Regions from separate parts of the Bradyrhizobium sp. BEA-2-5 genome, predicted to be linked through region 2. Evidence: riboswitches for the same ligand, from Rfam matches in the RefSeq annotation. Region 2 holds a riboswitch; the other holds the start of a gene.
The links. Region 2 has a riboswitch for S-adenosylmethionine ahead of RX327_RS05435 (homoserine O-acetyltransferase MetX). Riboswitches for the same ligand answer to the same signal wherever they lie in the genome.
Positions count from the first base shown of each region.

Region 1: linked by a shared signal. The riboswitch ahead of RX327_RS36870 (O-succinylhomoserine sulfhydrylase) and the one ahead of RX327_RS05435 (homoserine O-acetyltransferase MetX) in region 2 are both predicted to bind S-adenosylmethionine.

Region 1 covers NZ_CP136629.1:7,887,174-7,898,595, reverse strand. The annotation lists gene pimD (pimeloyl-CoA dehydrogenase small subunit) at 1-1,141, shown strand, start outside; gene RX327_RS36875 (SDR family oxidoreductase) at 1,290-2,063, shown strand; gene RX327_RS36870 (O-succinylhomoserine sulfhydrylase) at 2,340-3,533, opposite strand; SAM riboswitch at 3,609-3,688, opposite strand; gene RX327_RS36865 (2'-deoxycytidine 5'-triphosphate deaminase) at 3,871-4,929, shown strand; gene RX327_RS36860 (hypothetical protein) at 5,513-6,562, shown strand; gene RX327_RS36855 (MATE family efflux transporter) at 6,692-8,134, shown strand; gene RX327_RS36850 (IS30 family transposase) at 8,193-9,206, opposite strand; gene RX327_RS36845 (SRPBCC family protein) at 9,560-9,970, opposite strand; gene RX327_RS36840 (VOC family protein) at 10,098-10,457, opposite strand; gene RX327_RS36835 (AraC family transcriptional regulator) at 10,513-11,352, opposite strand; gene RX327_RS36830 (methylated-DNA--[protein]-cysteine S-methyltransferase) at 11,362-11,422, opposite strand, start outside.
Region 2 covers NZ_CP136629.1:1,183,864-1,195,285, reverse strand. The annotation lists gene RX327_RS05455 (MOSC domain-containing protein) at 1-350, shown strand, start outside; gene RX327_RS05450 (TIGR02594 family protein) at 394-1,062, opposite strand; gene RX327_RS05445 (alpha/beta hydrolase) at 1,294-2,166, shown strand; gene metW (methionine biosynthesis protein MetW) at 2,182-2,844, opposite strand; gene RX327_RS05435 (homoserine O-acetyltransferase MetX) at 2,841-4,046, opposite strand; SAM riboswitch at 4,131-4,210, opposite strand; gene RX327_RS05430 (chorismate mutase) at 4,385-5,233, shown strand; gene hisC (histidinol-phosphate transaminase) at 5,333-6,430, shown strand; gene RX327_RS05420 (prephenate/arogenate dehydrogenase family protein) at 6,435-7,367, shown strand; gene RX327_RS05415 (VOC family protein) at 7,947-8,381, shown strand; gene RX327_RS05410 (hypothetical protein) at 8,628-9,479, shown strand; partial or broken gene RX327_RS05405 (Bug family tripartite tricarboxylate transporter substrate binding protein) at 9,515-10,505, opposite strand; gene RX327_RS05400 (hypothetical protein) at 10,602-11,111, opposite strand; gene RX327_RS05395 (hypothetical protein) at 11,335-11,422, opposite strand, start outside.

The DNA of each region.
Region 1 (11,422 bases), 1.7 Mb from region 2:
TTTTGATCTGTCCGAGGAGCAGCGGCTTCTCAAGGAAAGCATCGACGGCCTGCTGACCGATTCCTACGATTTCGAGCAGCGCAAGAAGTACATGAAGGAGAAGGGCGGCTGGAGCAGAACGGTCTGGCTCAAGCTCGCCGAGCAGGGCCTGCTCGGCCTGCCCTTCAGCGAGGCCGATGGCGGCTTCGGCGGCGGCGGCGTCGAGACCATGATCGTGATGGAAGCGCTCGGCAAGGCGCTGGTGCTCGAGCCGTATCTGGCGACCGTGGTGATCGGCGGCGGCTTCCTGCGCCATGCCGGCTCGGCCGAGCAGAAGGCCAAGTACATTCCCGGCATCATCGACGGCAGCAAGACGCTCGCCTTCGCCCAGCTCGAGAAGAACTCGCGCTACGATCTCTTCGACGTCTCGACGACCGCGAAGAAGAAGGCCGATGCCTGGGTCATCGACGGCGAGAAGTTTGTCGTGCTCAACGGCGAGAGCGCCGACACGTTGATCGTCACCGCACGCACCAAGGGCGATCGCCGTGACAAAAGCGGCATCGGCGTGTTCCTGGTGCCCGCGAATGCCAAGGGCGTCGCCAGGAAGGGCTATCCGACCCAGGACGGCCTGCACGCCGCCGACATCACCTTCACCGGTGTCGAGGTCGGTGCTGACGCTGCGATCGGCGATCCCGAGAACGGCCTGCCCCTGATCGAGCGCGTAGTCGACGAAGCCCGCGTCGCGCTCTGCGCCGAGGCGGTCGGCCTGATGGACGAATCGCTCAAGACCACGGTCGAGTACATCAAGACGCGCAAGCAGTTCGGCGTCGCGATCGGCTCGTTCCAGTCGCTCCAGCACCGCGCCTCCGACATGTTCGTCGCGCTGGAGCAGGCCCGCAGCATGTCGATGTTCGCCACCATGGCGTCGGACTTCGACGATGCCAAGGAGCGTGCGTCAGCGGTCGCCGCGGCCAAGGTGCAGATCGGCAAGTCGCTGAAATTCGTCGGCCAGCAGTCGATCCAGCTCCACGGCGGCATCGGCATGACCATGGAGGCCAGAATCGGCCACTACTTCAAGCGCCTCACCATGATCGAGAACACCTTCGGCGACACCGACTACCACCTCCGTCGCGTCAGCGAGGGCGGTGGGCTGCTGGCGTAAGTTGTCCCCGTCATTCCGGGGCTCGCGAAGCGAGAACCCGGAATCTCGCGCCACATCTCCGGATTCCCCCGATGCGCGATTGCGCATCTGAGGTTCGCGACTGCGTCGCGCCCCGGAATGACGTGCCAATAACAGGGAAACAACAACAATGAAAAACACCCCGTTCGATCTCACCGGCAAGGTCGCCGTGGTCACCGGCTCCAGCCGCGGCATCGGCCGCTCCTCCGCCGAGCTCCTGGCGAAGCTGGGCGCCAAGGTCGTGGTGTCCTCGCGCAAGGCCGAGGCCTGCAAGGAAGTCGCCGACGGCATCAACGCGTCCGGTGGCGAGGCAACCGTCATTCCCTGCAACATCGCGCGCAAGAACGAGGTCGAGGCGCTGATCGCGGGTGCCACGAAGCATTACGGCAAGATCGACGTCCTCGTCTGCAACGCCGCAGTGAACCCGTATTACGGCCCGCTGCTCGACATCCCGGATGAAGCCTTCGACAAGATCATGGGCTCGAACGTCAAGAGCAACATCTGGCTTTCCGCGCTCACGATCCCGCAGATGGCGGAGCGCGGCAACGGCTCCGTCGTCATCATTTCCTCCATCGGGGGCTTGCGCGGCTCCACCGTGATCGGCGCCTACGGCATCTCGAAAGCCGCCGATTTCGCGCTGTGCCGTTCGCTCGCGGGCGAATGGGGCCCGAAAGGCGTGCGCGTCAACTGCATCGCGCCCGGCCTGGTCAAGACCGACTTCGCCCGCGCGCTGTGGGAAGACGAAGCCAATCTGAAGCGCCGCACCGCCACCACCCCGCTCCGCCGCATCGGCGAGCCCGACGAAATCGCCGGCGCGGTCGCCTACCTCGCCTCGGACGCATCGAGCTTCATGACCGGCCAGACCATCGTCATCGACGGCGGCGTCACGACGGCCGCGACGTAAGGTCAATCGCTCTAAAGCATGATCCGGAAAAGTGCGAAGCGGTTTTCCGAAAAGATCATGCTCAAACAAAGAGCTAAGGCGCGATGACGATTCAACCTAATCTCATCGCGCTTTAAGAGATAGCGCGCAATCGTCCCACGATCTCGTCATGCCCGGCCTCGTGCCGGGCATCCACGTCTTTGGCGGTTGCTGCGAGCAAGACGTGGATGGCCGGGACAAGCCCGGCCACGACGACGCCGAAAGAACGGCGCACGCCGCCCGCGAGAGGCGTTTGCCTCAAACCTGCTCCAGCGCGCGCTCGAAGTCCTCGATCAGATCGTCGGCATGTTCGAGCCCCGCGGAGAAGCGAATGAACCCCTCGCTGATCCCGAGCGCGGCACGGTCCTCCGGCTTCAGGCGCTGATGCGTCGTCGTCGCCGGATGCGTGACGAGGCTCTTGGCGTCGCCGAGATTGTTCGAGATCCGCGAGATCTTCAGCGCGTTGAGGCAGCGGAAGGCGCCGGCCTTGCCGCCCTTGACCTCGAAGCCGACCAGGGTCGAGCCCCCGCGCATCTGCTTCTTCACCAAAGCTGCCTGCGGATGATCGGCGCGGCCGGGATAGACCAGCCGCGAGATCTTCGGATGGCTCGCCAGCACCTCGGCAATGCGCGCTGCAGTCTCGGTCTGCGCGCGCACACGCACGCCCAGCGTCTCCAGGCCCTTGAGCAGGACCCAGGCATTGAACGGAGAGATCGAGGGGCCGGTCTGGCGCATGAAATTGTGGATGTGCTCAGCGATGAAGGCTTCCGACGACAGGATGATGCCGCCCAGGCACCGGCCCTGGCCGTCGATATGCTTGGTCGCGGAATAGACGACCACGTCGGCCCCTAGCGCGAGCGGGCTCTGCCAGATCGGAGTGGCGAACACGTTGTCGACCACGAGCCGCGCGCCACCCCTGTGCGCGATCTCGGCGATCCCGGGGATGTCCAGCACGTCGAGGGTCGGGTTGGTCGGGCTCTCCAGGAAGAACGTTTTCGTGTTGGGCTTCAGCGCGCGCTGCCATTGGTCGAGATCGAGCCCGTCGACCAGCGTGGTCTCGATGCCGTAGCGCGGCAACAAGTCCTGGATGACGTAGAGGCACGAGCCGAACAGGGCGCGCGAAGCCACGACGTGATCGCCGGCCTTGAGCGGTGCGAGGATCGCGGTCGTCACCGCGGCCATGCCGGTCGCCGCCGAGCGGGCGGCTTCGGCGCCTTCGAGCTCGATCATGCGGCGCTCGAACATCGCGATGGTGGGGTTGGAGTAGCGCGAATAGATGAAGCCGGGATCCTCGCCCTTGAACCGCGCCTCGCACTCCTCGGCGCTGTTGTAGACGTAGCCTTGGGTGAGGAACAGCGCCTCCGACGTCTCGCCAAATTGCGAGCGCAGGGTCCCGGAATGGACCAAGCGGGTTTCGGGACGAAAGCGGGCCGTGGTTTCAGATTCAGACATGTGACCTCCGAGGTGGCCATTTCCTCTGGAGAACGGTCACAAAAAAACCGGCCTGGATATCTCCACTGGCCGGGATCACAGAGGTCCCCGGCCTGTTTAGCGACTTATTTAACGTGGCTGCAAGCCGGCCGGCTCAAATCACCACGGGATAAGTGATGCTCATATTCCCTCGCGCCCTTTCCGTCAAGACGGTCATCGGATAACCCGTAAAAGCCCATATTTTGGGGCTTGATGGCCGCCTGGAGTATGATTTTTGGGCCATCTCGAGGGATCGCCGAGGGACCGCATCGTGTCGTTCACGCTGGAAGATGAATCCAATGGTATCCTGCCCGACCGCATGATCGCGGCGATGGCGGAAGCGGGGCTCATCCTGCCCGAATACGACTTTGTCGAGAGCCAGATCCAGCCGGCAAGCCTCGATCTGCGCCTCGGCGATATCGCCTATCGCGTCCGCGCGAGCTTCCTGCCCGGTCCCGGCGCCACGGTCGCCGAACGCATCGATGAATTGAAGCTGCACGAGTTCAGCCTCGCCGACGGCGCGGTGCTGGAGACCAACTGCGTGTACATCGTGCCGCTGCTGGAAAGCCTGGCGCTGCCGCCGGAAATCGTCGCGGCAGCCAACCCCAAGAGCTCGACCGGCCGGCTCGACGTCTTCACCCGCGTGATCGCCGACGGCACCCGCCGCTTCGACATGATCGGCGCCGGCTATCATGGCCCGCTCTATGCCGAGATCAGCCCGAAGACCTTTCCGGTGCTGGTGCGCGAGGGCTCGCGCCTCAGCCAGGTCCGCTTCCGGATCGGCGAGGCGACGTTGACCGCCGACGAGCTCGAGACGCTGCATGCCGCCGAGCGCCTCGTCGACATCGACGATGCCGACCTCTCCGGCGGCGTCGCCGTCTCCGTCGACCTCTCCGGCGAGAAGGCGAGCGGCTTCGTCGGCTATCGCGCCAAGCGCCACACCGGTGTCGTCGACGTCGATCGCCGCTCCGGCTACGCGGTCGAAGACTTCTGGGAGCCGATCTCGGCCCGCCCCGACGGCAGCCTCATCCTCGATCCCGGCGAGTTCTACATCCTCGCCTCCAAGGAAGCTGTGCAGGTGCCGCCCGACTACGCCGCGGAGATGGTGCCGTTCGATCCCTTGGTGGGCGAGTTCCGCGTGCACTATGCCGGATTCTTCGATCCCGGCTTCGGCTATGCCGGCGCCGGCGGCCAGGGCTCGCGTGCCGTGCTTGAGGTGCGCTCGCGCGAGGTGCCGTTCATCCTCGAGCACGGCCAGATTGTCGGTCGCCTCGTCTATGAAAAGATGCTCGCCCGCCCCGACGCGATGTACGGCCAGCGCATCGGTTCCAACTACCAGGCGCAGGGCCTGAAGCTGAGCAAGCATTTTCGGGTGTAATTCCGTTTCGCGCGCGTGTAATTCCGCGCGCCGGATTTCGCGTCATTCTCCGCCGTCATTCCCCGCGAAAGCGGGGAATCCAGTACGCCGCGGCTTCTCCATCGACAACAACTGTCTCTGGAATACTGGATCGCCGATCAAGTCGGGCGATGACACCGAGTGTGTGTTGGTTGCGCCGTCTCTTCGGCGAATGACACATTTCAGTTTCGCGCGCGTGCGTAATTCCGTAGCTCGGACTTCCCACTCGTTGTCATTCCCCGCGAAAGCGGGGAATCCAGTACGCCGCGGCCTCTCCATCGACAACGTCTGTCTCTGGAATACTGGATCGCCCGATCAAGTCGGGCGATGACACCGAATATGTGTCTGGTTGCGTCGCGCCTATGCCGATGACACACTTCCAGAAGCTCTCCAAGGATTTCGGGTGCAATTCCGTTTCGCGCGCGTGTTCCGTAGCCCGGATGAAGCATAGCGAAATCCGGGACGCTGCATACGCGCATTGAGCTGCCCCGGATTGCGCTTCGCTCCATCCGGGCTACGATTGCGCATGCGAGCTCGCCTCGCCAACAACAGCCAGGGAGCGAACATGACCGCAGGCGAAAGCGCACAGGAAGCGCAATGGCGGAAGTGGCGCGGCGTCGCCGACCTCTATCATGCTTATTTCACCGGCCTCATCCTCACCGTGGTGACTCGGCGCGGGACAGCGGATGCTGCGGAATTCGTCTTCCGTGTGTTCCGCCGCCAGCAGCAGGAGCGTTTCCTGCCCGGGCTCGAGAAGCTCGGGCTTAAAGGTCTGCCGCCCGCGGTCGCGGCGGCGCAATATCACTATCTCTCCAACTGGATCGGCGGCGTGCATGTCGAATACATGTATGAGAGCGACGCCAAGGCCTGGATCCGCTATCCGCCGCCGCGCTGGATCTGGAGGGGCACCGCGATCTGCGGCGTGCCGGGCGAGGTCAGCCGCGCGATGCTGCGTGGCTGGCACGCCAACAACGGCGTTGCGCTTGGTGATCTCAGGCTCGGCTTCGTCTGCACCAAGCAGAGCGTCGATGGCCAGGATGGGCTCGAAGGCTATTATTGCGAATACGATCATCCGCTCGAGCTCGATCAGCGCCTGGTGTTCGCGCGCCATCTCGAGGCGCCGCCGTTCGATCCCGGGACCGCGCCGGCGCTGCCGGTCGCGAGCTGGCCGAAGCCGCGTCTGGAAAAGGCCTATCGCAACTACGCCATGGAATATGTCCGCACCGCCGCGCCCGTGATGGTGCAGCTGTTCGGTCCGGAGGATGCCGGCTATCTGCTGCATCTCACGGGCAAGCTGATCGGCATGCAATATTTCGACGAGGTTGCGCAGGCGCTCGGCGGCAGCCGTGGCCGTACCACGGAATTTGCCGCATTCCTGCGCACTCTCTTCGAGTCGCAGGACGATGTCGCTGACATCACCGAGTCCGAGGGCCAGTTCGAAATCCGCCAGCAGGGCTGGAAGCTGATGGCCGACGTCGCCGATTATCATCCGGCCTGCGCCAGCGTGCTGACCGGCCTGTTCGAAGGGCTGGCGGCCGGCTGCGGGCGGCATATTCCGGTGCATCTGAAGCCGAATAGCACCGCCGGCGCACCGTTCGTCTGGTCGATCGGCTAGCGCCAAGGTTCATCCGGGTTCACCTGCAATCGCGCAGGCCCCCCTTGCGTCCCGCGCACGTGGATTCCGCCGTTGCCATGGTAGGGAAACACCATGGCGCGGCTCCCCAGATCGCGCGTGGGAGTAGAAATGTCCGATCTCGGCCTCGCCGAAATACCTGTTGACGAACAAGAGCGGCCGCTGCCGCCGCCGGTGACCAAGCCGGCGCGCAATGCGCTGACCGACGGGCCGATCCTGCGCACGCTGCTCTCCCTCGCCTGGCCGAACGTGATCGGCTTGTCGGCCGGCATCTGCGTGGTGATCGCGGAGACCTCTTATGTCGGCCGGCTCGGTGTCGAGGCGCTGGCGGCGATGGCGTTGGTGTTTCCGACCGTGATCCTGACCATGACGATGTCGGGCGGCGCCATGGGCGGTGCGGTGGCCTCGGCCATCGCGCGTGCGCTCGGCGCCGGCGATCGCGAGCGCGCCGGAACGCTCGCCGTGCATGCGATGCTGATCGGCCTGACCTTTGGTTTGACCTTCATGCTGGGCATGCTGATCTTCGGACCCAGGGTGCTCGAAATGCTTGGCGGCCGCGGCGCCGTGCTGACGCATGCGATCGCCTACACGCAGGTGTTTTTCGGCGGCGCCGTGCTGCCCTGGTTGCTCAACACCATGGCGGGTGTCCTGCGCGGCACCGGCAACATGAAGCTGCCGTCATTTCTCATCCTCAACTCCGCGGCCTGGCAGATCGTGCTCGGCGGCACGCTGGGTCTCGGTCTCGGACCGGTGCCGCAGTTCGGAATGCGCGGCGTCGCCGCGGGTTCGCTGATCGCCTATTCGATCAGCATCAGCGTGATGGGCTGGTATCTGTTCTCGGGCCGCGCCCGCGTGAAGCCGAAACTCAAGGGGCTGCGCGTGCGATGGGCGATGTTCTTCGACATCCTCAAGGTCGGCGCCATCGCCTGCTTCTCGCCGCTGCAATCGGTGCTGACGATCTCGATCTTCACCCACATGCTGGCGAAGTTCGGCACCGCGATCCTCGCCGGTTACGGCATCGGCGCGCGGCTCGAGTTTCTGCTGACCTCGATCGCGTTCTCGTTCGGCATCGCCTGTGTGCCGATGGTCGGTATGGCGATCGGCGCAGGCCGCATCGCACGCGCCCGGCGCATCACCTGGATCGCGGGCACGGTGTCGTTCCTTGCGGTCGGCGTGGTCGGCAGCTTCATCGCCGTCTTCCCCGATCTCTGGGTCAACCTGTTCACCAGTGATCCGCACGTGCGCGCGACGAGCCATCAATATCTCTCGACCGTCGGGCCGTTCTACGCCTTCTTCGGCCTTGCAACGACGATGTATTTCTCCTCGCAAGGCGCCGCCAAGGTGATCGGCCCGGTGCTCGCGCAGACGGCGCGGCTGATCTATATCGCGGCCGTCGGCTGGTGGCTGTCGACGCACGGCGCCAGCGCGCAGAGCTTCTTCGCACTCGCCGCCGCCTCGATGGGCGTGCTCGGCGTGCTGTCCTGCCTCAGCGTGATCCTGACGCGCTGGGGCAAGTCGGCGCCGGTCGCCGAGCCGCAGCCGGCGCTATCTTGAACCGCCGAAAGTGCCGTCTCGGCTCTCACACCGTCATCCTGAGAGGATGTGCATGCATTCAGCGTCGTCCTGGCGAAAGCCAGGAGGTAGATTCACATTCGAAGTGCAACACTTGAGCAAAGGCCTCGGCAGGCGTGCGGTAGTCAAGGCATTTGCGCGGGGTGTTGTTGTAGGCGGCGATGAACTGGCGGAATCTGGCGGTCGAGAGGGTTACGAGATCGGTCTTGCGGGGAATAAAGCGGCGCATCCTGCCGATAGCGTTCTCGATGCCGCCCTTCTGCCAGGGGGCGTGGGGATCGCAGAAGAAGGTCTCGATCGAGAGGCGGTGCAGCGCCAGGTGACCGGCGAACTCGGTGCCGTTGTCGAAGGTCACGGTCTGGCGCAGCTCCTGTGGCAGGGTCGCGAAGAAGCCCACGAGATGGCGGGCGACACCGCGCGCGACCTTGCTGGCAAGGCGGATGCCGAGCAGCAGACGCGAGGTGCGCTCGTGCACGGTCAGCACGGCCTGACCGTATTTCGAGAACATCATCAGGTCGGCCTCCCAGTGTCCGGGCACGCTGCGGTCGGCCACTTCGATCGGCCGATTTGCCAAGGAAACACGGCCTTCGATGAAGCTTGCGGGGCTGCCGCCCCTCTTGCCGCGGCGGCCGCGCTTGCTCTTGGCGCGCGGCAGATAGCGCCGCCAGTTGAAATCCGTGGTGCGCCTGAGTTGGGCATAGATGAAGCGGTAGATGGTCTCGTGCGAGATCACCTTGCGCCCGGACTCGCGGGCCAGCCGGCCGGCGACCTGCTCGGGCGACCAGCCCCGGCGAAGGCGTTCCAACACCGCGCGGCGCAGGCCGGGCTCCCGTTCGAGGCGTCCGCCCGTCCAGCGCCGCGCTCGCATCTGGTGCTGGGCATAGTTTGGCTTGTAGCCGACCTGGCTCCCCCGATTGCGCCTCAGTTCCCGAGAGACCGTTGATGGCGAGCGATCCAGAGCTGCCGCGATTTGCCGGACCGAGCTGCCATTGGCCGATAGGCAGGCAATCTCGCATCGGTCGTCCAGAGAGAGCTGCTTGTAAGTCCGCCCCATGGCAACACCTCCTCAAGGAAGTGTTGCACTTCGTTTGCGAACTCAGGGGACCCATTACCCCAACCGCTTGTTGTTATGCGACGCTGGGGCCACTATCGCACGCTCAATCGAATTCGGTGGTTATGAGTCCTGGCTTTCGCCAGAACGACGGCGTGGGGAGGCCGCTCGCTACAATTCTCATACCGTTATCGCCGCGCAAAGGCGACCTTTGCGCGGGAGTGACGGTGATAAAGTTTCCGGCCGCTAAAGCATGATCCGGAAAAGTGCGAAGCGGTTTTCCGAAAAGATCATGCTCAAACAAAGAGCTAAGGCGCGATGACGATTCAACTTAATCTCATCGCGCTTTAGCCCTGCTACGCTGCGTTCTTCGCCGATTTGGCCATCGCGGCTTGCATCGCCGCCGCGCCGAGGTCCATCTGCGCGTCCATGTATGGCGCGACCTCGTGCGGCAGCACGTCGGCGATCCACACCACCCGGCAGCGCGCGTCGCCCTCGGCGAACACCTGCACCGAGGCGGAATGCTGCTTCAACCGTTCGCTGCTGATCGCATAGACCAGCCGTTGCCGCTTGTCGTCGCAATCGACCAGCGTCTCGCGGGCCACGGTGCCGTTGGCGAAGCTGACGGTGCGAACGTCGCCATCAAGCTTGGTGTCGGTGACGAAGCCCGGCACCAGCCGCTGGTACAGCGCGCCGAAATCGCGCACCGCGTCCCAGACATGATCTGCCGGCGCGTCGATCGGGATGTCTTTGTAAATGGAAGCCATGAGGTTGAGTCCTTTCTGTCGCATTTGAAGGACCGTCATTGCGAGCAAAGCGAGGCAATCCACCTCACAGCGGTATGCAAGAATGGATTGCTTCGTCGCTTCGCGCCTCGCCATGACGGGTTGAGGCTCAGGTCGAAACCGCCTCGACATTGTTGCCGTCGGGGTCGATCAAGAACGCCGCATAATAGGTCGGGCTGTAGTCCTTGCGGTGGCCCGCCGCGCCGTTGTCCTTGCCGCCGGCTTTCAGGCCTTCGGTATGGAATGTCTTGATCGCGTCATGGCTCGGCGCGCGGAACGCAACGTGCGCGCCGCCTTGGGCCTTGCCCTTGTGCAGATGCAGCCAGAGCGCGGGCTCGCCCTTCGGGCCGAAGCCGGCACCGCTGTCGTCGCGCGAGCAGAGCACGAAGCCGAGTGGTGCCAGCACCGCGGTGTAGAAGCGGACACTGGCGTCGAGGTCGGCGACGCGCAATCCGATATGGTCGTACATGGGAAATCTCCAGTCGCTAAGCGCATCGAAAGACGCGCGGACCGGAGCAGCCTAGCTATTGCAGCGCGAGACGTTCTTGGAAAATCTTGCGGTCGCCGCGCGAGGCCTGGCGGAACTTCAGCGGCGAGGCACCGGCGGCGCGGTGGAAGCTGCGCACGAAATTGGAGAGGTCGCCGAAACCGACGTCATAGGCGATGTCGGTGACCGCGATGTCGTCGTCGGCGAGCAGCCGCGCGGCGTGCCGCAGCCGCGAACGCACCAGATATTGATGCGGGGTGACGCCGAGCACGCTCGAGAACAGCCGCAGGAAATGGAAGGTGCTCAAGCCGGCCTGCTCCGCGGTATCGTCGAGGTCGATCTGATGGTGTGAGTTGTCGTCGATCCACAGCGCGGCCTCGACCGCGCGGCGGCGGTCGCGCAAGCCCGCGGTGAGAGGCTTTGCCTTGCGGTCGGACACCAGCTCGACAAGGCGGCCGGCGAGGATCTGGCCGATCTCGTCGAGACCGAGGTCGCTGTTGCCATCTGCTGCCGTCTGGGCGAGCTCGCCCAGCACCATCAGCTCGGGCAGCGGCGGCGTCGCGCCGACCTGCCAGACCGCCGCGCGGTCGCCGATGGTCTCGACCAGCTCCGGGTCCAGGAAGAACGACAGGCAGACGTCGCCGGACACGTGCTCATGCGTGCAGGTGTATTCCTCGCCGGGGGCGCCGACCAACATCGAGCCTGCCACCAGCTCGAAGAAACCGGCGCGGCAATGGCAGCCGAAGCTCCCGCTGCGCACATAGGACACCGAGTGGCAGGCGAACTGCTCGGCGAACGGCTCGTCGCCGGGTTCCGCCGTACAGCGAAACTCGTTCACCGTGATGCGATCGCGCTGCAGCAGCGTGGTTCGGACCATACCCGGGATTTAAGCTTGCGGCCGGAGTCGTGCAACGGGCAGCAGCACATCAAAAAGGGTCTTGCTGGTG
Region 2 (11,422 bases):
TCATCAATCTGGCCAGCCTGCGGGCGATCGAGGAGATGGTGCAGGCGCCGGTGCATCCGCTGCGCTTCCGCGCCAACCTCTATGTCGAGGGCTGGCCGGCCTGGCATGAAGCCAGCCTGCTCGACCAGACCATTGCGATCGGCAGCGCCCGGGCCAGGGTGGTGAAGCGCATCACCCGCTGCGCCGCTGTCAATGTCGATCCCGATACCGGCGCGCGCGACCTCTCGGTGCCGAACACGCTGATGCAGCGCTTCGGCAATAATGAATGCGGTATCTACGCCGAGATCATCAGCGATGGCGGTGCCGCCATCGGCGACACGATTGCCGCTCAGGGACCTGTAGCGTCGTAGGCCGGGGCGAGGCGCGTGCGCGCCCTGCCCCGCTTTCGAGCGATCAGTTGGTCGGCATCACATACGCATAGATCCGGCCGCGCGAGACCGGCGCTTCGCGGACGCGGTTGCCGCTGTTGCCGGAGATCATGATCGGATTGCCCTGCGCATCGACGCCGGTGATGATGCCGACATGGCCGCCCCGGCGGCCGCGCGACATCACCGCGATGGCACCGACCTGCGGACCGGAGATGCGCGTGCCGTAGCGCGCGAACGAGCTGGCCATGTCGGAGCCGGTGCCCTGATGGCCGGTGTGCTGCAGCACCATGTTCATGAAACGCGCGCACCACAGGCTGCCGCGCCCGGTCGGATTGCCGCCGAGATAGCGCCGCGCCTCGGCGACGATGCCGGACGAGCCGAAGCCGCTTGCCGCAATCACGCCGCCGGTGTTGGGCACGACGTCAGCGCTGCCGGGCAACGGCGCCGCGTTGGTTTCGACGATCCCGCCCGGCTGCGCGAGTGCGCGGCGCTCGGCGCGCGACAGCCGCGCTGCGTGCCGATAGTGATGACGGGCATAGTGACGCGCGTGATGGCCGGGATGGGCCGAATGCGCGTGACGTGGATGATGTGGACGGGCGGATGCCGGAGCGGCGGAGATCACGGCGAGAGTGAGCGAACACAGAGCCAGCGCCAAAACACGAAGCGACCGGCGACACGCAAGCAACTGAACCATACTTCACTAGATCCTCTGTAACGCCCCCCAACTCCCCGTCGCGTTCCCGGGGGAACACGGCGGTGGTTTTGAAAATCGGGATGGCGCGAGGAAGATTTCATGCGGCACTGCGGGAATAATTTCTGGGTCATTCCGCGATGATTCGATGACGAGAAAAGAACCGGAACTGCCGCATTGCGGCCTTGAAAATTAACTGCAAATCTGGAGGCGGCCAACGAGAGGAGAATTTCAATGCCCTACGCCACGACGAAAGATCATGTCCGTCTTTATTTCGAAGAAGCGGGTAGCGGCACGCCGATCATCTTCCTGCACGAGTTCGCGGCCGACTACACCAATTGGGAGCCGCAGATGCGCTACTTCTCGCGCGGCCATCGCTGCATCGCCTACTCGGCGCGCGGCTACACGCCTTCCGATGTGCCGCCGAGCGCCGACGTCTACACCTACACGCATTTCTACACTGATGCGCTCGCGGTGCTCGACCATCTCGGCATCGAGCACGCGCATCTCGTCGGCCTGTCGATGGGCGCCTATTCGTCGCTCCAGATCGGGCTCAACGCCCCGCAGCGCGCGTTGTCGATGACGCTCGCCGGCGTCGGCTCCGGCTCCAGCCTCGAGCATCTCGATGCCTTCCGCGCGCAATGCCGCGCCAATGCCGAGCAGTTCGAGACATCAGGCTCCGCCGAGGTCGCAAAGGTCACGCGCGAGGCGCCGAGCCGAATTTCCTTCCTGGTGAAAGACCCGCGCGGCCACGCCGATTTCTATGCCGCGCTGGCACGGCACGACGCCAAGGGTTCGGCGCGCACGATGCGCGGCTTCCAGGGCGGCAGGCCCTCGATCTACACCATGACCGACGCCATCAAGCGCGCCGCGACGCCGGCGCTGATCCTGTGCGGCGACGAGGACGACAATTGCATCGCCCCCAGCATGTTCCTGAAGCAGCATTTGCCGGCCGCCGGGCTCTCCTTCTTTCCGAAGTCGGGCCACGTGCTCAACCTCGAAGAGCCCGCGCTGTTCAACGAGAGCGTGGAGCGATTCGTCACGCTGGTGGAAGCCGGACGCTGGCCGGTGCGCGATCCGCGGTCGCTGGTGGCGGCGCCGGTTTGACGCGCCACCCACCGATTACTTGCCCCCACCCCGGCTCAGCAGGAACACCGCCTGTTCGCCGAACATGTTCCACACCCACCAGGGCAGGTTCAGCGGCACCGGGCGGCCGTAGAGATCGAGCGCGATGGAGCGCTCCATCTTGACGTTGATCTCGTCGCAGAGCTCTACGAAATCCTTGATGGTACAGAAATGGATGTTGGCGGTGTCGTACCAGGTCGCCGGCAGGTTCTCCGTGCGCGGCATGTGGCCACCGACCAGGAGTTGCAGCCGCATCTTCCAGAAGCCGAAGTTCGGGAACGAGACGATGGCCCGGCGGCCGATGCGCAGCAGGTTCTCCAGCACCACACGCGGCTGCCGCGTCGCCTGCAGCGTCTGCGACAGGATCACGTAGTCGAAGGCGTCGTCGGGATAGTTGACGAGGTCGGTGTCGGCGTCGCCCTGCACCACCGCGAGCCCCTTGGCAACGCAGCGGTTGACGCCTTCGCGCGACAGCTCGATGCCGCGCCCGTCGATGCCGCGGGTCTCAAGCAGCTGAAGCAGGTCGCCCTCGCCGCAGCCGACGTCGAGCACCTTCGAGCCCGGCTTGACCATCTCGGCGACTAGCAGATGATCGGTGCGATAGCCGCCGGTCCGCTCCGGCGCGACGCCCGGCAAGGGCAATGTCTGCTGCATGCTCATGACTGGCCGCCATCCTTCAGTCCGCGCGCCTTGCCTGCGGCCAGCAGGAAGGCGCGGGAGATGTCGAAGAATTCGGGCACGTCGAGCAGGAAGGCGTCGTGGCCGCGATCGGTTTCAATCTCCGCGAACGACACCCGCGCACTCGACGCGTTCAGCGCGTGCACCAGCGCGCGCGATTCCGAGGTCGGGAACAGCCAGTCGCTGGTGAAGGAGACCACGCAGAAGCGGGTCTGGATTCCCGCAAACGCCTTCGCCAGCACGCCGCCATGGTCGGCCGCGATGTCGAAATAGTCCATCGCGCGCGTCAGATAGAGATAGGAGTTGGCGTCGAAGCGCTCGACGAAGGACGAGCCCTGGTAACGCAGATAGCTCTCGACCTGGAAATCCGCGTCGAACGAGAAGGTCGGCAGCTCGCGGTCCTGCATGCGCCGGCCGAACTTGCGATGCAGCGCCGCGTCCGAGAGATAGGTGATGTGCGCCGCCATCCGCGCCACCGCGAGCCCGCGATGCGGATGGATGCCGCGATCGGCATAGCCGCCGCCGTGCCAATCGGGGTCGGCCATCACGGCCTGGCGCCCGAGTTCGTGGAAGGCGATGTTCTGCGCCGAGTGCCGCGTCGCGCAGGCAATCGCCAGCGCGGAGAACACGCGGGCGGGATAGGCCGAGGTCCATTGCAGCACCTGCATGCCGCCCATCGAGCCGCCGACGACGGCAAACAGCGTGTCGATGCCGAGCCGGTCGATCAGCATCGCCTGCGCGCGCACCATGTCGGGGATGGTGATGACGGGGAAATCCAGGCCCCAGACCTTGCCGGTGGCGGGATTGATCGACGCCGGCCCGGTCGAGCCCATGCAGCCGCCGATCACGTTGGAGCAGATGATGAAGTAGTGCTTGGGATCGATGGGCCGGCCGGGACCGACCAGCGTCTCCCACCAGCCGGGCTTGCCGGTGACGGGATGCACATTGGCGACGTGCTGGTCGCCGGTCAGCGCATGGCAGATCAGAACGGCGTTGGAGCGATCGGCGTTGAGTTCGCCATAGGTCTGGTAGGCGATCTGGAACGGGCTGAGATCGACGCCGCAATCGAGCCTGAGCGGCTGGTCCATCCCGAACTTCGCCACCAGTGACGACGGATGGTCGGCCTCATGGGCGCGATCATCGCTCGGGGTTTGTGGGCTCGGTATCGGACGCACGTTGCTCATCTAGGCGACCCTGCCTCCGCGCGGGAGGGCTCGACGGACCTCAGGCCATGAAAAACCCGGCCTGAACGATAGGTTCGGCCGGGATCGGAAGCGTCCCCGGCCTGTTTAGCGAGTTTTTTAACGTGGCTGCAAGCCGGCCGGCTCAAATGACCACGGGACGCAGGGAACGTAGTCCCCACGCCCCCCGCCGTCAAGACAGCCCTTTCCACGGCCGATTGGTTAACCGAATGCGCAAGGCACGCCTGCGACGTTTCTCTTTGCTTTCGCTGCCCGTCTTTCCTAATCAGGGACCCTGTCCGACGCGGCAACGGGCCGCCCCGACGACAAGGTTTGAGAGCATGTCCAACCGACCCCCGTCGCCGCCATCGCTGCAGGAACTGCGCAAGGAGATCGACGCGATCGACGAGAGCATGCATCGCCTGTTGATGCAGCGCGGCGACATCATCGACCGCCTGATCCAGGTGAAGCAGACCCAGGAGGTCGGCTCGGCGTTCCGCCCGGCGCGCGAGGCCGACATGATGCGCCACCTCGTGCAGCGCCATCGCGGCATCCTGCCGCTCGACACGGTCGAGAGCATCTGGCGCGTCATCATCTCGACCTTCACCTATGTGCAGGCGCCGTTCTCCGTGCATGCCGACATCTCGGTGAGCGAGCCTGCAATGCGCGATTCCGCGCGCTTCCATTTCGGCTTTACGGTGCCTTACGTCGCGCATTTCAGCGCGCAGGCCGCGGTCGAAGCGGCGGCGAAATCCAAGGGCGACCTGGCGCTCGTCTCGGCGACCTCCAGCCGCACGCCGTGGTGGCTCTCGCTGGAGGCAGCTGGCGCGCCGAAGATCATCGCGCGGATGCCCTTCGTCGAGCGCGCCGACCATCCCGCCGCGCTGCCGGTGTTCGTGATCTCGCGGGTCGCCGACGACGCAATGGTCACCGAAGTGCAGACCTGGAGCGTGCGCGTCTCCGGCTGGAACGCCGATGTCGCCCGGGCGCTGGCGCCGCTCGCCGAGATCGTCGCGGTCCCCGACACCGCCTTCGACGGCGCGGCGCTCCTGGTCTCGGTCACCGGACACGATTTCGAGGCCATCAAGCTCGCCCTGATCGAGGCGGGGGCCTCGGTACGCTCCACGGCTCTCGTCGGCAGCCACGCAACGCGCTATACGGTGCCCTCTAACGGATCGGCCAGGACCTGAGGTAAGAGCCAGCCGTCTGTCCAGGCTTTTGTTTTGACGCGTTTTCTTCACGCGAACCGGTAGCCACTTCGCTCGAAAACGCTCTGTTCGGAGTTGAAGATGTCCCGCCCCGTGCCGAATCCCGGCATTCTCGATATTGCGCCCTACACCCCCGGCAAGAGCCCGGTGCCGGAGCCGGGCCGCAAGGTGTTCAAGCTCTCGGCCAACGAGACGCCGTTCGGCCCCTCGCCCAAGGCGATCGAGGCGTTCAAGCGCGTGGCGGATCATCTGGAGGACTATCCGGAAGGCACCTCGCGCGTGCTGCGCGAGGCGATCGGCCGTTCTTTCGGGCTCGATCCCAACCGCATCATCTGCGGCGCCGGTTCGGACGAGATCCTCAACCTGCTCGCCCACACCTATCTCAGCCACGGCGACGAGGCGATCTCCACCACGCACGGCTTCCTGGTCTACCCGATCGCGACCATGGCGGTCGGCGCCAAGAACGTCGTCGCGCAGGAGACCAACCTCACCGCTGACGTCGACGCCATCCTGAAGGCCGTGACGCCGCGCACCAAGCTGGTCTGGCTCGCCAACCCCAACAATCCGACCGGCACCTACCTGCCGTTCGACGAGGTCAAGCGGCTGCGCGCCGGCCTGCCCTCGCACGTGCTGCTGGTGCTCGACGCCGCCTATTCCGACTACGTCTCGCGCAACGATTACGAGATGGGAATCGAGCTCGTCGCCACCACCGAGAACACGGTGGTGACGCACACCTTCTCCAAGATCCACGGCCTGGCTGCGCTGCGCATCGGCTGGATGTTCGGCCCCGAGCACATCATCGACGCGATCAACCGCATCCGCGGCCCCTTCAACGTGTCGACGCCGGCGATGTATGCCGCGGTCGCCGCGATCGAGGACACCGCGCATGTGCAGATGTCGCGGACCCACACCGAACACTGGCGCAACCGGCTCACCGAGGAGATCGGCAAGCTCGGACTGAAGGTGACGCCGAGCGTCGCCAATTTCGTGCTGATCCACTTCCCGACCGACAAGGGCAAGACCGCTGACGACGCCGACGCCTTCCTGACCAAGCGGGGCCTCGTGCTGCGCGCGCTGAAGAATTACGGCCTTCCGCATGCGCTGCGCATGACCATCGGCACCGAGGAGGCCAACCGTCTCGTGATCGAGGGGCTGCGCGACTTCCTGGCCGGAAAGTGACATCGTGACCACGGCTCCGCTCTTCAAACACATCGCGCTGATCGGCTTCGGCCTGATCGGCGGCTCGATCGCGCGCGCTGCGAAGCTCCAGGGCCTGGCCGGCGAGATCGTCACCACTGCGCGCTCGGAGAAGACACGCGCGCGGGTCGCCGAGCTCGGCATCGTCGATCAGGTCGTGGCGACCAATGCGGAGGCCGTGAAGGATGCCGATCTCGTCATCCTCTGCATTCCCGTCGGCGCCTGCGGTGCGGTGGCGCTGGAGATCGCCGCGCATCTGAAGCCGGGCGCGATCATCTCCGACGTCGGCTCGGTCAAGGGCGCGGTGGTCAGGGACATGGCCCCGCATCTGCCGAAAGGCATTCATTTCGTGCCGGCGCATCCGGTCGCAGGCACCGAGCATTCGGGCCCGGATTCGGGATTTGCCGAGCTCTTCATCAACCGCTGGTGCATCCTGACGCCGCCGGAAGGCACCGAGACGGCGGCCACGGAGCATCTGCGCGCGTTCTGGGCGGCGATGGGCGCCAAGGTCGAGATCATGACGCCGGATCATCACGATCTCGTGCTCGCGATCACCAGCCACCTGCCGCATCTGATCGCCTACACCATCGTCGGCACCGCCGACGAGCTGGCGCAGGTGACGGAATCCGAGGTGATCAAATTCTCCGCCGGCGGTTTTCGCGATTTCACCCGTATCGCCGCGTCCGACCCGACGATGTGGCGCGACGTCTTCCTCGCCAACAAGGAAGCCGTGCTGGAGATGCTCGGCACCTTCACCGAGGATCTCGCCAAGCTCACCCGCGCGATCCGGCGCGGCGACGGCGAGGCGCTGTTCGATCACTTCACCCGCACACGCGCCATCCGCCGCGGCATCGTCGAGATCGGCCAGGATTCGGCCGCACCCGATTTCGGCCGGCCGCACGCGAATTTGGAGAAGTAGCGATCAAGCACGCGGCATTCTCCACTTCGTCGTCCTGGCGAAAGCCAGGACCCATAACCACCGCAATTGATTGGGAACGGGATCATGGCCTCAGCGTCGCGCAACAATTGAGATTCGGGGTAATGGGTCCTGGCTTTCGCCAGGACGACGATGAGGATGGGTCTCGATTCAAGATGACAAACATCACCCGCGAAAGCGAAAGCGGGTGATCCAGTAGAGTAGCCCGGGGTCCTGTCCATTCGTCGTCCCGGCGCAGGCCGGGACGACGCAGAGTGTGTTGCGCTGCTTGTGGCCATAATTTCGCGTTCTCGCGACGTGATTTGTCCGAGCTTTGCATCTCGTTTCGCCTCTCTTGATCAGAGGGCGCAGAGCGCAGCGAAACCCATCATCGGCGTCCGCGGGTGTAATCGATGGGGTTTCGCTTCGCTCTACCCATCCTACAATCTGTACTCATGCTACAATTGGAGTTGCCCGTCCGGTTGCTTTGCCGCAGGGCCGACCCGCCTACCGGCAGATCGAACGAGCTGGTAGCCTCGCAGGAGGCAAGCCGGCGCGGCGCCGATGACAGGGAGCGATCAGATGATACTCAGTCCGGATCATGTGACTATCGCAGTGGCAGATGCTGGCCCAGCGATCGCCTTCTTCGCACTGCTCGGCTTCAGGAAGACTCACGTCGCGACCATCGACGGCGGCATTCCCGCCCGGTACATGGGCATGCCGGCCATGAGAGCGCAGCACATCACCCTCGCACTCGAGGGAGCGGATTTCGAAATCCAGCTGCTTCAGTTCGACCCGCCCCCGGGGACCGATCCGGGGGTACACCCGACCAATCTGCGAAAGCTGGGCTTCAATCACCTCGCCTTCCGCGTCGACGACATCGAGGCGGCCACCGCGCACCTGGTGGCCAATGGTGTGACCATGCTGAGCGAGGAGATGGACTACATCAGCCGGAAGCTCCGGCTGTTCGAGGGCCCGGAGGGCATCACCTTCGAGTTGGTGGAGCGGGACGCCTGAGACTACGCTGGCCAGGGCCGTTTGCATGGCCCCAAGCGGCGCGGAATGATGTCGGCCTTTGACTCGTGCGGACCCGGCCTCCGGCTAGCCCGGGCCGGTATCCCGCCCCATTATCAGGGGACCTCGGGCGCGCTATCATCCGGCCATTCTTTGGACAAGACTGAAGGGAGTGCTGGAGGCTGGTCGCCCCTGACGGATAGCCGAGTCGGCACTCTTGGGTGACATTGGACGGAAAGGGACACGTTAATGAACTCCACACCCACTCCGAACCCAGTTGGATCGAACGATAGCCTGAGCGCGCGCGCCGACGAAAGACTCGCGGAAGCCCAAAAGCAGATTGCGCGCGCCGATGAAGAACTCACGCGCTTGAGTGAACAGCTCGCAAGAATGGAGCGCGATGCCGCGTCCCACCCTCCGGCGCAGCCAAACCCGCCCTCGGTCGGACCCAACCCTGCTTCTTCCGGGCCGAGTCCTGCTTCTTCCATACCTGGCTCGCAATCGCCGCCGGGAAGACCGATATTCCGAGCCCTCACCGGCTTGTCGGTGGCAGCATGTATCGTTGTCGCGGCCCTGGCTTTGCAATCGTCATATGGCGGGGAAGCCAAGCTGCTTGTCGCCCGTTGGGCGCCGCAGCTCGTTTCAACTCCAGCATTGCCGCCGGATGATCCGCAGCCTCCGGCGCAGCCGGCTCCACCTGCCGTTCAGGTCGCCGCGGCGGACGCCGCTCCGCCCCAAGCGACGCCGTTGCCTCAGACCGCACCACCGCAGGACGCCGTGCCGACAGCCAACACAGCCCTTCCCGATCAGACGCAGCTGCTGCAGACGATCGCACGCGACCTCGCGAATGTTGAGCGAAACATCGAGCAACTAAAGGCGAACCAGCAACAGATGGCCCGCGAGAGCTCCAAAGCCATTGAGGAACTCAAGGCGAGCCAGGAAGAAATGAAACGGGCGCTCGCGAAGGCTTCCGAGCAGAAGGCGTCACCGCCTCCGGCGCAGCCGGCCCCGGCCGCCCGCAAGCCCGAGCGGACGTCTATCCCGCCATACGCAAGAGCGCGGCCTCGTATCCCGAGCGAGTGGTTCTACGACGAATGGTGACCGTCGATCCAGCCATCCTTCCGTTCCGGATCGCTTCAAGCCGGCGGCAGGCCGAGTGACTGCGCGGCCTCCATCCAGACCGGCAATTCGCGCTGATACAGCGCATTGCTGTCCTTGAAGCCGATCGCGGACTCGAGCACGAAAGTCGCGAGAACCTCCTTCACCTTCGCATCGCCGTTGGCGGCGACACAGAGCTCGGCGAGGCGATCGACCACCGGCTGCGGCGTCGCCTTCGGCACGGCCCAGCCGGTGAACCCGCTCACGGTGAAGAATTTCGACGTCGCGCCCTGTTCGGGCAACGTCTTCACGTTCGGGATCGCGTCGACCTTCTTCGAATGCACGGCGAAGACGGTGCCGCGGTCGCTTTGCAGGACCGACTGCGCGGCTGTGTAGCTGCCCATGGCGGCATCGAGCGTACCTTCGAGCATGCCCGTCCACATCGGCGCTTCGCCGCGATAATGGATCGGCTCGATGTTGAGGCCGTACTGCTTGTTGAGCTCGTTGATCGTCATGTGCGGGGCCGAGCCCGCGCTGTAGGTGCCGAAGTTCACCTTGCCGCTCTTGCGCGCGAAGGCGACGAAATCCTCCAGCGTCTTGACCCCGGTTTTCGGGTTCGCCACCAGCAGCAGGCCGGCGCCGGGAATGACGCTGACGAGCGTCAGATCCTTGTCCATGTCGTAGCCGGGATTTTTCATCACCACCCGATTCATGATGTAGGTGGTCGAGATCGAGCACAGGATGGTGTGGCCGTCGGGCTCGGCGCGGGCGACCTCGGCCGTGCCGATCGCGCCGGAGGCGCCGGGCTTGTTCTCGACGACGACGGTCTTGCCCGACTTGCCTTGCGATGAATTCGCCGAAGGCCCGCGCCAAAAGATCGGTCTGCCCGCCGGCGGGGTAGGTGCAGATCATGCGGATTTGCCGCGAGGGCCACGCAGCTTGCGCCGAGGCTCCGCGTGACAGGAAGGGCATCGCGGCGGCCGCGGCTCCGGCAGCGATGACGTGACGGCGGCTGAATTTCGCTGGCATGAGGTCCCTCCCCGATTTTTTGGTGAGGGTATCGCATCGGCCAGTCGCAGCTACGGGACAGATTGGCGCAGCGGGGCCGCAGGTCTACGACCGTGCTCACCGTCGCAGCCGCTGATCCCGGATCGGCCCCGCCGAGATCGCCGCGGTCTTCTGCGCCGGCCGCTGACGGCCGACGAGACCAGCGGTTGCCAGCATGATGCCGCCGCCGAACCACCAGGTGCCGATCACGAATTCCCAGGCGCGCGGCGGAATCTCGTCGAACACGATGCCATAGACCGACACCAGCGCAGCCAGCGCGGCGAGGAAGATGCCGCCTGCGCTCGTCAGCTCGGCGGCATCGATGCGCCCCGTGCCGCGCATCACCGGCTTGGGAACATCGATGCCGAGATAGAAGCCGACTGCCCCGATCACGATCGTCGTCGCGACGAAGAACAGCGTGCCGAAGACAGCGACATGGCCCTTGGCGAGCTGGGCGGCGACGAAGGTGCCGGCCATGGCACCGGCCATCGCGAGGCCAGTTCGCTGCAGCACATGCGCGGCGCGGCTGACCATCATCAATTCGCGCGCGATCACGGCCCTCCGCTTCGGTCTGGTCACGATCCTCATCTGACCTCTCCCTCCTCGCTGGTGATGAATCTAGACTGAGACGGCACCGCGAACTCTATTCACCTCTCCCATCGGGAGAGGTCGATTTGCGCAGCAAATCGGGTGAGGGGGCGCAGGTCCCACGAGAGAGAGTAACCCCTCACCCGGCGCTACGCGCCGACCTCTCCCGATGGGAGAGGTGAGCTGCCGTTGCCGCTCCAGCTCAACCTGATCTCCTCACGCCCTAGAACGGGTAGTAGCGGATCTGGGTCATGACGATGTGGTCGTCGGTCTTCGGCGCGCCGCCGACACCCTGGAAGGCGAAGCGCTGG